Regions from separate parts of the Serratia montpellierensis genome, predicted to be linked through region 3. Evidence: predicted binding sites of a transcription regulator. Region 3 holds the regulator's gene; each other region holds the start of a gene.

Region 1 (5,568 bases), on a different contig from region 3:
ATGGGTGGATACCAGCACCCGCGCGATCCGGATCGGCCAATCGGCCTGCATATGGTCTACGTGCCGACGCTGCCGGGCAGCGGCCTCAGCCCGCGCGAGCAGTCGCGCAAAGGGCGCGCGCTGCTGCTGGGCACGCCGTTCGAGGTGCACGAGCAGATGATCCGCGAGCAGCTGCAGGGCATGCTGGGCGCGGCCGGTTTCGACCATCAGCGCGACATTCAGGCGATCACCGTCAACCGCTGGTCGCACGGTTACTCCTACTTCCTCAACGGACTGTTCGACGACGAAGACGAAGCCAAGAAAATCATCGAAACGGCGCGGCAGCCGATCGGCAAGATCGTTATCGCCAACTCCGATGCCGACTGGAGCCCGTACGCCAACTCGGCGATCGATCAGGCGTGGCGCGCGGTGAACGAACTGGCCTACGGCAAGGTTGCCGCCAAGGAGGGAGCATGAGTCTGCGTTCGCTGTACCTGTTGAGCCTGCTGGCGGCCGGCGGCTCGGCCCAGGCGATGTCGGCCGGGGAATACGTCGCCAAAGCCGGCGACTGCACCGCCTGCCACACCGCGCCGGGCGGCGCTGAACTGGCGGGCGGCATGAAGTTTCCGACGCCGCTCGGGGCTATCTACGCCACCAACATCACGCCGGACAAGCTGCACGGCATCGGCGCCTATTCGTTCGAGGAGTTCGATCGCGCCATGCGCCAGGGGGTAGCCAAAGACGGCCACCGGCTCTACCCGGCGATGCCGTACACCTCCTACGCCAAAATGAGCGCGGAAGACATGCGCGCGCTGTATGACTACCTGATGAATGAGGTGCCGGCGCAAAACGTCGCCAACCGGGACAGCGACATCAGCTGGCCGCTGTCGATGCGCTGGCCGCTGGCGGTGTGGAACTCGCTGTTCCACGACGACCAGCCGTATCAGGCAGATCCGCAGCAAAGTGCCGAGTGGAACCGCGGCGCCTATCTGGTGCAGGGCGCGGGCCATTGCGGCAGCTGCCATACGCCGCGCGGCTGGGCGATGCAGGAGAAGGGCCTGGACGGTAAGGAGCCGGTATTCCTGAGCGGCGCCGAGCTGGACGGCTGGTACGCCTCCAATCTGCGCGGCCTGCCGCCGGAAGAGGTGACGGCGCTGCTGAAAACCGGCCGCAGCCGCCATGCGGCAGTCGCCGGGCCGATGAGCGAGGTGGTGACCCACAGCACGCAGTATCTCAGCGACGGCGATCTGAACGCCATCGCGGTGTACCTGCGCAGCCTGGCGCCGGAAACCGCCGCCAAAGCCGCTGCGCCAGCCTCGCAGGCGGATAACCCGGGCGGCAAGGCGACCTATGCGATGTACTGCTCGACCTGCCACGGCAATAAGGGGGAGGGCACTGACTTCGCCATTCCGGCGCTGGCGGGCAATGCCACGGTAACGGCGGACAATCCGCTGACCGCGCTGCGGGTGGTGCTGGAGGGGGCGCATACGCCGATCACGCAGCAGGCGATGGCGTTTGACATGCCGGCTTATGGCTGGGCGTTGAACGATCGGCAGGCGGCCGATCTGATGAGCTACCTGCGGGGAAGCTGGGGCAACCAGGCGGCGCCGGTGACGGTGCAGCAGGTGCAGGACGCGCGCCAACTGCAGGCGAAATAAAGAGGGAGCGCGGTCTGACGGCCGCGCTCCGCAAGCATTACAGCACCTTATGCGGGCCGAAGCATTCGTAGTGAATGCGTTCGGCCTCTACGCCCATCTCCAGCAGCTGTTTGCCCACGAACTGCATGAAGGCCACCGGGCCGCAGAAGTAATAGTGCATCTGCGGATCGGCCAGGCTGCCTTGCAGCGCGCTCAAATCCATCAATCCGCGGCTGTGGTAGTCGCGGCCTTCCACGTCATCGGCACCCGGCTCGCGGTACCATACATGGCGGCTCAGATTCGGCATACGCCCGGCAATATCCGCTACCTCATCGGCAAAGGCGTGCACGCTGCCGTTTTCCGCCGCGTGCAGCCAGTGGATCTGCGCCTGATGTTGGTTGTCGTGCAGGGTGTTGAGCATGCCGAGCATCGGGGTTTGGCCGACGCCGGCGGAGATCAGCGCCACCGGCGTGGTCGGCGCCACGTCGAGGAAGAAGTCGCCGTGCGGCGGGGCGATGTAGATCACGTCGCCTTCCTGCGCCTGCTGGTGCAGGTAGTTGGAGACTTTCCCCTGATCTTCGCGCTTCACCGCGATGCGGTAGAACTCGCCGTTTGGCGAGGTGGTCAGCGAGTACTGGCGAATTTCCTGATGCTCCAGGCTGTCGTGCTTGATGTAGACCGCCAGGTATTGCCCCGGTTTGAAGTCCGCCACCCGGCCGCCGTCCACCGGCGCCAGCACGAAACTGCAGATCACGTCGCTCTGCGGCTGTTTCTTCAGGATGCGGAATGCGCGCAGATCGCGCCAGCCGCCGTTGTCGGTTTCGCTCTGCTGATAAATCTGCTCTTCACGCTGGATAAATACGTTGGCCAGCACGCCGTAGGCCTTGCCCCAGGCGTCCAGGACTTCCTGGCCCGGGCTGAACATTTCGTCCAGGGTCGCCAGCAGGTGACCGCCGACGATGTTGTACTGCTCCGGCTGGATATTGAAGCTGGTGTGCTTCTGCGCGATGCGCTCCACCGCCGGCAGCAGCGCCGCCAGGTTCTCGATGTTGGCAGCATAGGCGCAGATGGCGTCGAACAGCGCCTGACGCTGATCGCCGTTGCGCTGGTTGCTCATGTTGAAAATGTCTTTCAATTCCGGGTTGTGCGCGAACATGCGATCGTAAAAGTGGGCGGTCAGCTTCGGCCCGGTCGCAGCCAGCAGGGGAATGGTGGATTTCACGGTGGCGATGGTTTGGCTATCCAGCATGGAAGCGCTCCTTGGGTTGGGATCTTGACGATAATTGTAATGATGTATTTTAAATGCATCTTATTGGGTTCCGCGTCGCTTGTAAATACCCTTGTTTTCGTTGCGGTGTTCTTCGGGCGTCGATCGCGCTCACAGAACATGAAAAAAGCGCATCGTTCGCATGAGGAAATGTCCGTTGATAAACGACGGCATTTAGCGGATCAAAGCCTTGCGCCACCTTATGCCAATCGTTTGCGTAAAAACCTCTGTCAAGACCTATCTTCGGTGGGGCGAAACGGTTTACACTGTGGCCCAGAACCCAAACGGGTAGTTATTTGGTGATTTTTTAGTTAGCTGATTTAAGTCAGGAGATGCCGGATGTTAAAGCGTGAAATGAACATTGCCGATTACGATGCGGAACTGTGGCGTGCCATGGAGCAGGAAGTGGTGCGTCAGGAAGAGCACATCGAGCTGATCGCGTCTGAGAACTACACCAGCCCGCGCGTGATGCAGGCTCAGGGTTCCCAGCTGACCAACAAATACGCTGAAGGCTATCCGGGCAAGCGTTACTACGGCGGCTGCGAATACGTGGATATCGTTGAGCAGCTGGCTATCGATCGTGCCAAAGAATTGTTCGGTGCCGATTACGCCAACGTGCAGCCGCACTCCGGTTCCCAGGCTAACTTCGCCGTGTACACCGCGCTGCTGCAGCCGGGCGACACCATTCTGGGCATGAACCTGGCGCACGGCGGCCACCTGACCCACGGTTCCCCGGTTAACCTGTCCGGCAAACTGTATAACGTGGTGCCTTACGGCATCGATGACAAAGGTCAAATCGACTATGACGATCTGGCCAAACAGGCGCAAACCCACAAGCCGAAAATGATCATCGGCGGCTTCTCCGCATACTCCGGCGTGGTTGACTGGGCCAAAATGCGCGAAATCGCCGACAGCATCGGCGCTTACCTGTTCGTCGACATGGCGCACGTGGCGGGCCTGATCGCCGCCGGCGTGTACCCGAACCCGGTACCGCACGCACACATCGTCACCACCACCACCCACAAAACCCTGGCGGGTCCGCGCGGCGGCCTGATCCTGGCGAAGGGCGGCGACGAAGATCTGTACAAGAAGCTGAACTCCGCCGTGTTCCCTGGCGGCCAGGGCGGCCCGCTGATGCACGTGATCGCCGGAAAGGCGGTGGCGTTGAAAGAAGCGATGGAGCCTGAGTTCAAGGTTTACCAGCAGCAAGTGGCGGTCAACGCCAAGGCGATGGTGGATGTGTTCCTGCAGCGCGGCTACAAAGTGGTCTCCGGCGGCACCCATAACCACCTGTTCCTGCTGGATCTGGTCGATAAAAACCTGACCGGTAAAGAAGCGGACGCCGCCCTGGGCCGCGCCAACATCACCGTCAACAAAAACAGCGTGCCGAACGATCCGAAGAGCCCGTTCGTCACCTCCGGCGTGCGTATCGGCACCCCGGCCGTGACCCGTCGCGGCTTCAAAGAGGCCGACGTGCGCGAACTGGCCGGTTGGATCTGCGATGTGCTGGACAACATCAACGATGAAGCCACCATCGAACGCACCAAGAAGAAAGTGCTGGATATCTGCGCCCGCCTGCCGGTTTACGCATAATCCCGCTTTTGCCTGATAAAACCCGCTGCGGCGGGTTTTTTTGTGGCCGCTCGCGGTAAACTGTGAGCTGTTTGGCACTCTAACGCATTGAAGCGGAATGAAGATTGCGGGGCGGTGTGAGCTCTGTCAAAGTATTGCCCTCACTCCGGAGGGATCATGGTTCTGCAATCCACGCGTTGGCTCGCGCTCAGCTATTTCACCTACTTCTTTTCCTATGGCATCTTCTTACCGTTCTGGGGCGTGTGGCTGAAAGGCGAAGGCATCGCGCCGGAAACCATCGGCATATTGCTCGGCGCCGGTTTGGTGGCCCGCTTCCTCGGCAGTTTACTGATTGCACCCCGCGTTAAAGATCCCTCTCATTTAGTCTCCGCCCTGCGCCTGCTGGCGCTGCTGACACTGGCTTTCGCGGTTGGCTTCTGTTTCGGCAACGGTTGGGGCTGGCTGATGCTGGTGATAGCGGGGTTCAACCTGTTCTTCTCGCCGCTGGTGCCGCTGACCGACGCGCTGGCCGGCACCTGGCAAAAGCAGATCCGTATGGACTACGGCCGGGTAAGGTTGTGGGGCTCGCTGGCGTTCGTCATCGGCTCGGCGCTGACCGGGCAGCTGGTGGCGGTGTGGGGCCATAACGCCATTCTCTACAGCCTGATCTTCAGCGTGCTGGCGATGCTGCTGGGCATGTTGCTGAAGCCGAGCGTCATGCCGCAGGGCGAAGCACGCACCCACAGCGATACCGAACGTTCGCTGTGGGCACTGCTGAAAGAAGGGCCGGTCTGGCGCTTCCTGCTGTGCGTCACGCTGCTGCAGGGGGCGCACGCCGGCTACTACAGCTTCGGCTCCATTTACTGGCAGGAGGCGGGCTATTCGGCCTCGACCATCGGCTATCTGTGGTCGCTGGGCGTGGTGGCGGAGGTGATTATTTTCGCCAGCAGCAACGTGCTGTTCCGCCGCTGGAATGCGCGCAACCTGCTGTTGCTCTCCGCCTGCTGCGGCGTGTTGCGCTGGAGCCTGATGGCCTACAGCACCGAGTTGGGCTGGCTGCTGCTGATCCAGATCCTGCATTGCGGCACCTTCACCGTCTGCCATCTGGCGGCG
Region 2 (5,568 bases), on a different contig from region 3:
CGGGGTTGCGGTGCCCAGCAGCTTTTTGTCCGCCTCCCAGCGCGTGATGCGGTTCTGCAAGAAATCACGCTTGACCTGAGCGGCAATATCGGCCGGCTGCAGACCGGCACACTGCCCCACCTTGGCGGTGCGTTGCTCTTGATCCTGCGCCCACACCGCAGTCGATGCTCCCATCATGGCCAACAAGGCGATAGCCAAACCCGTTTTTTTCATATGTCCTCCCGTTGTGATTAGCGCTATCCGGGCGCCCATCCCTGGCTCACAACAGGGTTTCGGCAAAGAGTTACCGTTTGACGAACTCGATGACAAACAGCGCATCCAGGCCCGGATAGATTTCCTTGATCACCTGCTTCAGTTCGCCCAGCGACATGTTCTCCTGCTGTGCGTGGCGTTCGGTCAGCGCATCCAGGCGCACCGGCGTTACCGACAGCACTTCGATAAAGCAGAAAAATACGCCGTCTTCATTGCGGCTTACGCGCAATACCTCGCCCGGTTCGAAGTGCGACTCACTGGCATCCCGAATGGTGATGGTTTTGCGCCCGGCCAGAATGTCTTGCTCGAAGCGGCTGAAGAAAGTTATTTCACGGCTCATTTTAGATCCTTTTTCATCACAACACCGCAACATAAGTCATTATGCCGCTTGCTTTTCTGACGCAGATCCCTCTTTTGAGTTAGAGGCCGTTTTTTTCGCTTTCGCTTCCGTCGGTTTTTTGCCGGTTTCCGCCGGCGATGCGCCGCGCAGAATCAGGCCCAGTGCGTCCTTATTCTCTGCCAGGAAGAAGCTCAGCCCGTCGCGCTGTTCGTCGTCCAGGTTCAGCGGCGCCTGTTGCAGCCACTCTCCGAGGTTATCCGCCAAATCCAGCATTTTGTCGTAGGCGTCGGCTTCTTTCTTGCTCGCGAAAGTCATTTTTTCCTCACCGTTTCTCACCACCACATATTTAACTTCAACCGCCATGCGTGCGTCCTCAAATACTCAAATAACTGTAATTATATACAGTATAAATAGATAGCGGCGGGAAGGCAAACCGCCGCCCGCCTTCGGCTTATTTCAGCAGCCGCACCTTGCAGCTCTTGCCTTTGATTTTGCCCTGTTGCAGCTGCTGCAGCGCCTTGCGCGCGCTGGCTTTACGGATCGCGACGTAGGCGTGTACCGGGAACATGTCGATCTTGCCCACTTCCGCCGCCGTCAGCCCGGCATCGCCGGTCAGCGCGCCAAGGATATCGCCGGGGCGGATCTTCGCCTTACGGCCGCCATCGATGCACAGCGTCACCATCTCCGCCTCCAGCGAACCGTTGGCGGCCCCGCTCAGCTCGGACACCGGCGCCCAGGCAATGGTCATCTGCAGGTAGTCTTCAATCGCGTGCGCCCGCGCCATTTCCTGCGGCGTGCACAGGCTGATCGCCAGCCCGCTCATGCCGGCGCGACCGGTACGACCGATACGGTGCACATGCACTTCAGGATCGAACGCCAGCTCGTAGTTAACCACCAGCTCCAGTTCTTTGATGTCCAGCCCGCGTGCGGCAACGTCGGTCGCTACCAACACCCGGCAACTGCGATTGGCGAAACGCACCAACACCTGGTCGCGGTCGCGTTGCTCCAGATCGCCATGCAGCGCCAGTGCGCTGATGCCGCGGGCCTCCAGAGCCTCAAGCACCGTTTGGCAATCGCGTTTGGTATTGCAGAACACCACGCAGGACGCGGGTTGATGATAACGAATGGCCGACACCAGCAGCGCCGGGCGCTGATCGCGCGTGGTCTCATAGAAACGTTGTTCGATGGCGGTCTGCGCTTCGTCATCGTCCACTTCGACGCTCAGCGGCTGACGCTGAACGCGCTCGCTGATGCGTTCGATACCCGCCGGGTAGGTGGCGGAAAACAGCAGCGTCTGACGCTGCGGCGGCGTGTAGCTGATCACATCGTCGATGTCGTCGGCGAAGCCCATATCCAGCATACGGTCGGCCTCATCCAGCACCAGCACCTTCAGCTCGTCCAGCTGCAGCGTTTTCTTGCGCAGGTGCTCCTGAATGCGGCCCGGCGTTCCTACCACGATATGCGGTGCGTGCACCAGCGAATCGAGCTGTGGACCCATCGGTTGGCCGCCGCACAGCGTCAGGATTTTGATGTTTTGCGTGAAGCGCGCCAGGCGGCGCAGTTCTTTGCTCACCTGATCGGCCAGCTCGCGGGTGGGACAGAGCACCAGCGCCTGCGTGGCAACCTGAGCAACGACGATGTTATTCAGCAAACCAATGCCGAACGCCGCCGTTTTACCGCTACCGGTTTTCGCCTTGGCGCGCACGTCTCGCCCTTGCAGAATGGCGGGCAACGCAGCGGCCTGCACCGGCGTCATTTTGGCGTACCCCAGTTCGTTGAGGTTGGCCAACTGTTCGGCTGGCAGAGGCAGGGAAGAAAAAGAAACTGTGCTCACGGCGATAACTCTTATATGACGAATGGAATGGCGGCGCGCCCGCAGGTTGGCGCCGAATCAGCGCTAAATGATAACAGAGATGGGCGGCGTTACGGACAGCGGGCATAAAAAAACCCGCCGGCGGCGGGTTTCTTCGCGGCTCAGTCGTTAAATAGCAACGACGTTGGCTGCGGCTGGGCCACGTTGGCTGTCCTGGATGGAGAACTCAACCTGCTGGCCTTCAGCCAGGGTCTTGAAACCATCGTTAACGATAGCGGAGAAATGAACGAAAACGTCTTTAGAGCCATCGGCAGGTGTAATAAAGCCGAAACCTTTGCTTTCGTTGAACCATTTAACGTGACCAGTGATCTTGCTCATTTGTGTTTCCTTTACTTGATAAACCTGCCTTGACGGCACGAGACGCGAAAACCTTGTGATAAGTAGGCCTTCTTTCGCCGTCGGTTATTAACGCATAATCCCTCATACAGGGCAAATATTTCTGCTTGTTATGAAAACAGTCAGTTAGCAACAAACTTGGCGCTGCGGCTGTGCACGCAATCGTTTTCGTATATACTGCCCGCCGATCATCAATCCGCTTACTTTCACCGATCCAGGTACGAAACTATGTTAACGATTGGAACCGCCCTGCGCCCTTCCGCCACCCGCGTTATGTTGCTCGGCTCCGGGGAGCTGGGTAAAGAAGTCGCCATTGAATGCCAGCGCCTTGGTCTGGAAGTGATCGCCGTCGATCGCTATCCCGACGCCCCCGCCATGCATGTGGCGCACCGCAGCCACGTCATCAATATGCTGGACGGTGACGCGCTGAAAGCCGTTATCGAACAAGAGCGGCCGGACTATATCGTTCCCGAAATCGAAGCAATCGCCACCGCTATGCTGGTCGAGCTTGAACGCCAGGGCCACCGCGTAGTGCCCTGCGCCGAAGCCACCCGCCTGACGATGAACCGTGAAGGCATCCGCCGCCTGGCGGCGGAAGAGCTTGGCCTGCCCACCTCCAGCTACCGCTTTGCCGACAGCGAGGCGACTTTCCGGCAGGCGGTCGAACACATCGGCTACCCGTGCATCGTCAAACCGGTGATGAGTTCTTCCGGCAAGGGGCAAAGCCTGATCCGCACGCCTGAACAACTGCAAAGCGCCTGGGATTACGCCCAACAGGGCGGCCGCGCCGGCGGCGGCCGGGTGATCGTCGAAGGGCTGGTAAGATTCGATTTTGAAATTACGTTGCTGACCATCAGCGCCGTGGACGGCGTGCATTTCTGCGAGCCGATCGGCCATCGTCAGGAGGATGGGGACTATCGCGAATCCTGGCAGCCGCAACTGATGTCGGCGACGGCGCTGAGCCGGGCCCAGGCTATCGCAGAAAAAGTGGTGAAAGCCCTGGGCGGTTTCGGGCTGTTCGGCGTGGAGCTGTTCGTCTGTGGCGACGAAGTGATCTTCAGCGAGGTGTCACCGCGCCCGCACGATACCGGCATGGTCACGTTGATTTCACAGGATCTGTCTGAGTTCGCTCTGCACGTTCGCGCGTTTCTCGGGTTGCCGATCGGCGCTATCCGCCAGTTCGGCCCTTCCGCTTCGGCAGTGATCCTGCCGCAGCTCAACAGCAGCGATGTGCGTTTCAGCGGATTGGAAAATGCGCTGCGCGGGCACAACCAGCTGCGCCTGTTCGGCAAACCGGAGATCGCCGGGCAACGTCGTCTGGGCGTAGCGCTGGCGACGGCGATCACGACGGAACGGGCGGTGGAGCAGGCGAAACAAGCCGCCGCCGCCGTGGCGGTCAACGGCTGAAACTGACGGGGCCGCTTACGCGGCCCCGATAACATCAATAGTCTTCGTCTTCTTCAGCATCGTCATTCCGCGACGCCTCCGGTGCGGCATCATGCTGCTCGTCTTCATCATCCTCATCGAACAGTACCGCAACCTGAGCGCCCTGATGCTTCTCACGAATTTCCTGCGCAACGCGAGCAATGGCTTCGCCGCTGCTCATGCCCTGCTCCATCAGTTGATGGATGCGATCCGCCGCTTCCTGCTGCTCCGCGTGACTCAGTAATGGCATACCTGCATGCATGTGTCGTTCTCTCCGGCAAAAGGGAGAAGGAGTATACGCGCTAACGCGGCGGATCCCAACGCCTTGTGCCTCAGGCCGGTTGCGAACAGCCATTATCGCCGCGCCACTGCTTCAGGCGATGCCGCCACAGCATGACATGCCACCCCTGCTTCATGCCGCGCGCATTAGCAAACATCGCTCTGTCGATGCCGCGCTGATAGAACTCTTCGGTAATCTGATTCTGGGCGACCGGATCCGGCTCACGGCGAATGCTGTGGCAAATGCCCAACGCTTCACGGGTGATTTGCCAATGGAAAGCCGGACGAATGGCAATGCTGCCTGCATAGCGCCGGTTGAGCCGCTCCAGCATTTCGACGATTTTCATATAATGGCGTTGATAATCCACGTTTGCTTTTCCGGTGCGACGACGATTACTGATCGACTTGTCGTGTACCCGTTGACGGTACAGCGGCGTGCTTAAATATTTGACCCGTTGGGCATTAAACATAACCTCGGTCGTCCAGGGAATATCCTGATGATGTAACCCCGGCTCAAAATAAAGCCGATGCTGGCGGATAAAGTCGAGGCGATATATCGCCAACCATACAACGTGGATAAATTTTCTCGATTTCAATGCACGTTCGAACCACTGTACGCCGCTGATAACGTCAGTGGTCTGTAAACGTGCCTCGGGAAAAATCGGCTGTAATTCGTCTTCGCTGGCAAAATAGCGTTCGCCATTGCATTGCATCACGTCTAATTGGTGCTGTTCCGCCTGTTCCAGCAGCGTGGAATACATGTCCGGCGCCAGCAGATCGTCGGCATCGGGAAACGCCACGTATTTGCCCCGGGCAACGGCGAGCCCGGCATTGCGCGCGTTAGAAACGCCGGCGTTGGCCTGATCGATGACCCGAATATGCGGATGCGCCGCCGCGTAACGGTGCGCAGTCTCCCCTGAACCGTCGGTAGAACCATCGTTCACGATGATCACTTCCAGGCGTTGCTCGCGTTGGGCCAGCAACGAAGCCAGGAAAGGCTCTAATAATTCTCCTGCATTGTGCATCGGGACGATGACGCTCAGCATTAACGACATAGGCAGCT
Region 3 (5,568 bases):
GAAACTCAGTCCCGCCCACAAAAAACGCTACCAACACGCCAAACAAACCGCGATGGCCAAGCTGATGGGCCAGATGGGCAAACCTTACCGCTGGGGCGGCAGCTCGCCGCGCACCGGCTTCGACTGCAGCGGCCTTATCTATTACGCCTACAAAGACGTAGTGAAAATCAAGATGCCGCGCACCGCCAACGAGATGTATCACCTGCGCGATGCGGCGCCGATCAAGAAAAGCGAACTGGAAAGCGGCGATCTGGTGTTCTTCCGCATCAACAACCGCGGCGTGGCGGACCATGTTGGCGTCTACCTCGGCAACGGCAAATTCATCCAGTCGCCGCGCACCGGCGAAGAGATCCGCATCAGCCAGCTCGATAACGACTATTGGCAAAACCACTACATCGGCGCACGCCGCGTAGTGACGCCGAAAACTATCCGTTAATTCCCTGTTTTGCGCGGTTGCGGCCCTGGTCGCAACCGCCTGCTCAAGCTATCGCCCATCGCACCGCCCCACGCGCATTTCTCGCTTTTCTTCCTGTTTTTTATGACGAAAATTGTTAAGATTGAATGACCACAATAAAAAACGGCCCATATGATTCTCGCCCGGCGGGAAGCGAATGGCGCTGTAAAGGAGGAAGCAATGTCGTTTGAATTACCTGCATTACCGTATGAGAAAAACGCGCTCGAGCCGCACATCTCCGCCGAGACCCTGGAATACCACTACGGCAAGCACCACAACACCTACGTGGTTAACCTGAACAACCTGGTGAAAGGCAGCGAGTTCGAGGGCAAATCGCTCGAAGAGATCATCAAGACCTCTAACGGCGGCGTCTTCAACAACGCCGCGCAGGTGTGGAACCACACCTTCTACTGGCACTGCCTGTCACCACAGGGCGGCGGTGAACCGCAGGGCGAACTGGCGGCGGCGATCGTCAAATCCTTCGGCTCTTTCGCTGCGTTCAAAGAGCAGTTCACCGATGCCGCAGTGAAAAACTTCGGTGCAGGCTGGACCTGGCTGGTGAAAAAACCGGACGGCGCGCTGGCGATCGTCAACACCTCCAACGCGGCCACCCCGCTGACCGGTGAAGACAAACCGCTGCTGACAGTTGACGTGTGGGAACACGCGTATTACATCGATTACCGCAATGCGCGTCCAAAATACCTGGAAAACTTCTGGGCGTTGGTCAACTGGACCTTCGCAGCGGAAAACCTGCGCTTACGCCAGGTTCTGAGGTGATGAGGCGCAGCCAGGCTGCGCCTTTTTTATCGCCGGCGGGAAATCAATTCAACGCGGCAACGAAGCTGAAAGCGATAATGACCGCCAACGCGCAGACGGTAGTGAACAGCGACATCTTCAATTCGGTATCCATGACAACTCCTTTAAAATAGGCTTTCCTAAGGATAAAAGGCGCACAATTAGTACGTCAAATCATTTTCCCACAGTTCGCCGATAAAATCTTGTTATCATTTCCCGGTTTATAATCTCGATTACCTCTTCCACTTTTGTTCAATATGCGACAAAATTCGCAGTTCACAACTGCGTACCGGCATCCATGCCCCTCCTGATTAAGCGCTGAAGACTTCAACACACTAAAAACTCAGTTTTCGCTTCTCTGGAGAAGGATCTACGTAGGCAAACGATTAACATCACACTTACATGCTGTAAACATGTGAGTTCAGGAGTCATTCCTTACATGGCAACGATTAAAGATGTGGCCAAACGCGCGGGCGTTTCCACCACCACCGTTTCGCACGTCATCAATAAGACTCGTTTCGTCGCCGAAGAGACCAAAGCGGCCGTGTGGGCCGCCATTAAAGAGCTGCACTATTCGCCGAGCGCCGTGGCGCGCAGCCTGAAAGTCAATCACACCAAATCGATCGGCCTGCTGGCCACCTCGAGCGAAGCCCCCTACTTTGCCGAAGTGATCGAAGCGGTGGAAAACAGCTGCTACAGCAAAGGCTACACCCTGATCCTGTGCAACTCGCACAACAATCTGGACAAGCAGCGCGCCTACCTGGCGATGCTGGCCCAAAAGCGCGTCGACGGCCTGCTGGTCATGTGCTCCGAGTACCCGGATCAGTTGCTGGGCATGCTGGAAGACTACCGTAACATCCCGATGGTGGTGATGGACTGGGGCGCCGCGCGCGGCGACTTCACCGACACCATCATCGATAACGCATTCGAAGGCGGCTATCTGGCCGGCCGTTACCTGATCGAACGCGGTCACCGCGAGATCGGCGCCATTCCGGGCCAGCTGTCGCGCAACACCGGCGGCGGCCGTCACCAGGGCTTTATGAAGGCGCTGCAGGAAGCGCATATCGACATTCGCGAAGAGTGGATCGTCCAGGGCGACTTCGAGCCGGAGTCCGGCTACAAGGCGATGCACCAAATTCTGTCGCAAAAACAGCGGCCGACCGCGGTATTCTGCGGCGGTGATATCATGGCGATGGGTGCCATCTGCGCCGCCGACGAGCTGGGCCTGCGGGTGCCGCAGGATATTTCCGTGATCGGCTACGACAACGTGCGCAACGCCCGCTACTTCACCCCGGCGCTGACCACCATTCACCAGCCGAAAGAGCGCCTGGGCGAAATGGCCTTCACCATGCTGCTGGATCGCATCATCAGCAAGCGCGAAGAGTCGCAGGTGATCGAAGTGCATCCGAAGCTGATCGAACGCCGCTCGGTCGCCGACGGGCCGTTCATCGACTACCGCCGCTAATCCCCCGCGCCGGAAGCCTGCGCGGCTTCCGGCTTCGCCTCGCTCAGCCACTCCTGATTCAGCGTCTCCCCATCGCCCAGATACGCCAGCAGCCAGCTCATCGCCGGTGACGGTTTATCCTGCTGCCAGGTCAGGCAGCACGGGCTGGCGGGAAACGGCTGCTGCAGCTGCAACGCCTTCAACTCACCGCGCTGCACCCGCGGCAGCGCCAGATGCGCCGGCATCATACCGACGCACAACCCGGCGCACAGACAGTCGAGCGCCGAGGTCCAGTCCGGCACCACCAGCCGCCGCTGGTTATCCAGCGTCCAGGTGACGCGCTTGGGCAGATTGCGCGAAGTGTCTTCCAGACAAAGCGCAGGGTACGGCCTAAGCCGATCGTCATTCAGCGGCCCTGCCAGTTGCGCGAGCGGGTGCTGTGGGCTGACCACGCACAGCCAGTTCATATACCCCATGTCGCGAAAGGCGAAGCCGCCGCCGACCGGCACCGCGCGGGTGGCACCGATCGCCATGTCCGCTCTGCCGTCCACTAACGCATCCCACACGCCGTTAAACACCTCGGGTTGCAACATCAGTTCGACATCGGGGAAATGCCGGTAAAAATCCAGCACCAGCTGGCGGCTGCGCTGCGGTTTGACGATGATGTCCACGGCGATATTCAGCTGGCCGCGCCACCCGTTGGCCACCTGCTGACAGTGGCGGCGGGTGTCGAGCATTTTTTTGATAACAACTCGCGCATCCTTGATAAACAGCGCACCGGCCGGCGTCAACTCCACATCACGGTGACGCCGCTCAAACAGCGGCACCGCCAGCCATTGTTCCAGCTGCCGTACCGTGTAGCTCACCGCCGACGGCACCCGGTGCAGCTCCTGCGCCGCCGCGCTGAAACTGCCGGTACGCGCCACCGCGTCGACCACTTCAAGAGAATATTCAGACCACATCGCTTTGCCTTCAATTTTTTTAACAGCACTTTGCAAATATTACCGTTTCACAAGCAGAGATCCAGCCGGATACACTGGCCGGCGCTAAAAACCTGCGACACTAAAATATTAACGAGAAATACCATGCGAAATTCCTTTGGTTTTATGTTCTATCTCGCCGGCCTGAGCATGCTGGGTTATCTGGCGACCGATATGTACCTGCCCGCCTTTGGCGCCATGCGGGAGGAACTGCAAATTTCCGCCGGCGCGGTCAGCGCCAGCCTGAGCATCTTCCTGGCCGGCTTCGCCTTCGCGCAGCTGCTGTGGGGGCCGCTCTCCGACCGCCTGGGCCGCAAACCGGTATTATTGATCGGCCTGACGCTGTTCGCCGTCGGCTGCCTGGGCATGCTGTGGGTGGAGAACGCCGTGCAGCTTTGGATCCTGCGTTTTATCCAGGCCGTTGGCGTCTGCTCCGCCGCCGCCATCTGGCAAGCGCTGGTGGTCGACCGCTATCGCGAAGGCCAGGCCAATCGCGTATTCGCCACCATCATGCCGCTGGTCGCGCTGTCGCCGGCGCTGGCGCCGCTGCTGGGCGCCTGGCTGCTGAACCACGCCAGCTGGCGTGCGATCTTCGCCGTGCTGCTGGCCATCACCGCCCTGCTGCTGCTGCCGACGCTGTTGCTCAAAGATCGCGCCAAAACGCAACCCACCGCCGATGCGCCAAAAAACGGCGTCAGCTTCTGGCAACTGTTGAAATCCCCGGTGTTCAGCGGCAACGTCGCCATGTACGCCGCCTGCTCGGCCGGCTTCTTTGCCTGGCTGACCGGCTCGCCGTTCATCCTCGGTGATATGGGCTACGGCCCGAGCGACATCGGTCTGAGCTATGTGCCGCAAACGCTGGCTTTTCTGCTGGGGGGCTATGGCTGTCGCGCCGCGCTAAAGCGCATCAATGGCAAAACCCTGCTGCCGTGGCTGCTGGTAGCTTATGGTGTCAGCATGGCGGCGCTGTATCTGGTGGCAACCCTGACCGCTCCGACGCTCACCACGCTGCTGATCCCGTTCTGCGTGATGGCGCTGGTCAACGGCGCCGGCTACCCGATCATGGTGGCGAATGCGCTGATGCCGTTCCCGGAAAGCAGCGGTAAAGCCGCCGCGCTGCAAAATACGCTGCAGCTGGGGCTGTGTTTTGTGGCGAGCATGCTGGTGTCGGCGTTTATTGCCCAGCCGCTGTTGGCGACGGTGACGGTGATGGTATCGACGGTGATCCTGGCCGCGCTGGGGTATTTCCTGCAGCGGGGAAAAGTGGCCGATGCGCAGCAAAAAGCGCAGCGGGAGCATGCTAACTCAGCGTCATAATTACTAAGCTCAATAATCACTTAAAGAATATGCGTGCCGAGTGCGATTTACAGTTGAGTCAACGTCTCGGCACGCCTATACTCAAAAACAACCTTGTAAAGTAACACCTTATAATCCCTATATCTCAATTAGCTATTGTGTACGCGCCTTGCGTCACACTCTTTTTTAAGGATGCGTTTTTCCTGCGCCGTTTGCGTCGGGCCGCTTCTTTAAATTTCCTCTGTTCATAGTCGGATATCAGACGCCGCGGGCTTATTTCCCGTCGGTAAACGTATGCACCCGCAGAAATTGTCTAAGCTGTTTCCTAACGGGTCATCAGTCAGAAGAAGGTGATGGAGAAGCTATGAGTTCATCGTGTATAGAAGATCTGAGCATCCAGGATAATCAGTGGTACCGTATCGCGCATGAAATGCTCGGCCTGGCCGGCATTGAAATCAACGGATCGCGCCCCTTCGATATTCAGGTTAAAAATCCCGAATTCTTTAAACGCGTCCTGCAGCAAGGGTCGCTGGGCCTCGGCGAAAGCTATATGGACGGTTGGTGGGAATGCGAACGGCTGGATATGTTCTTCCAGCGCG

Evidence for each region. Region 3 encodes PurR, which represses purine synthesis genes. Its sites were predicted from a motif close to CANGCAAACGTTTGCNTG; they were not measured.
Region 1: glyA (serine hydroxymethyltransferase) is a predicted target of PurR. The motif match lies at 3,086-3,103, and genes of this name have one in related genera.
Region 2: purT (formate-dependent phosphoribosylglycinamide formyltransferase) is a predicted target of PurR. The motif match lies at 2,957-2,974, and genes of this name have one in related genera.

What each region holds. Positions count from the first base shown of each region.
Region 1 is NZ_VOSN01000019.1:115,927-121,494, forward strand. It holds gene FUU19_RS20435 (NAD(P)-binding protein) at 1-456, shown strand, start outside; gene FUU19_RS20440 (c-type cytochrome) at 453-1,637, shown strand; gene hmpA (NO-inducible flavohemoprotein) at 1,675-2,865, opposite strand; gene glyA (serine hydroxymethyltransferase) at 3,223-4,476, shown strand; gene FUU19_RS20455 (3-phenylpropionate MFS transporter) at 4,633-5,568, shown strand, end outside.
Region 2 is NZ_VOSN01000013.1:498,656-504,223, forward strand. It holds gene yebF (protein YebF) at 1-213, opposite strand, end outside; gene yqfB (N(4)-acetylcytidine aminohydrolase) at 284-592, opposite strand; gene FUU19_RS14150 (YebG family protein) at 632-955, opposite strand; gene dbpA (ATP-dependent RNA helicase DbpA) at 1,044-2,426, opposite strand; gene cspE (transcription antiterminator/RNA stability regulator CspE) at 2,574-2,783, opposite strand; gene purT (formate-dependent phosphoribosylglycinamide formyltransferase) at 3,030-4,208, shown strand; gene FUU19_RS14170 (YoaH family protein) at 4,243-4,488, opposite strand; gene FUU19_RS14175 (glycosyltransferase) at 4,559-5,560, opposite strand.
Region 3 is NZ_VOSN01000022.1:360,256-365,823, reverse strand. It holds gene FUU19_RS23985 (C40 family peptidase) at 1-436, shown strand, start outside; gene sodB (superoxide dismutase [Fe]) at 635-1,231, shown strand; gene cydH (cytochrome bd-I oxidase subunit CydH) at 1,275-1,364, opposite strand; gene purR (HTH-type transcriptional repressor PurR) at 1,689-2,714, shown strand; gene punR (DNA-binding transcriptional activator PunR) at 2,711-3,655, opposite strand; gene punC (purine nucleoside transporter PunC) at 3,779-4,990, shown strand; gene cfa (cyclopropane fatty acyl phospholipid synthase) at 5,334-5,568, shown strand, end outside.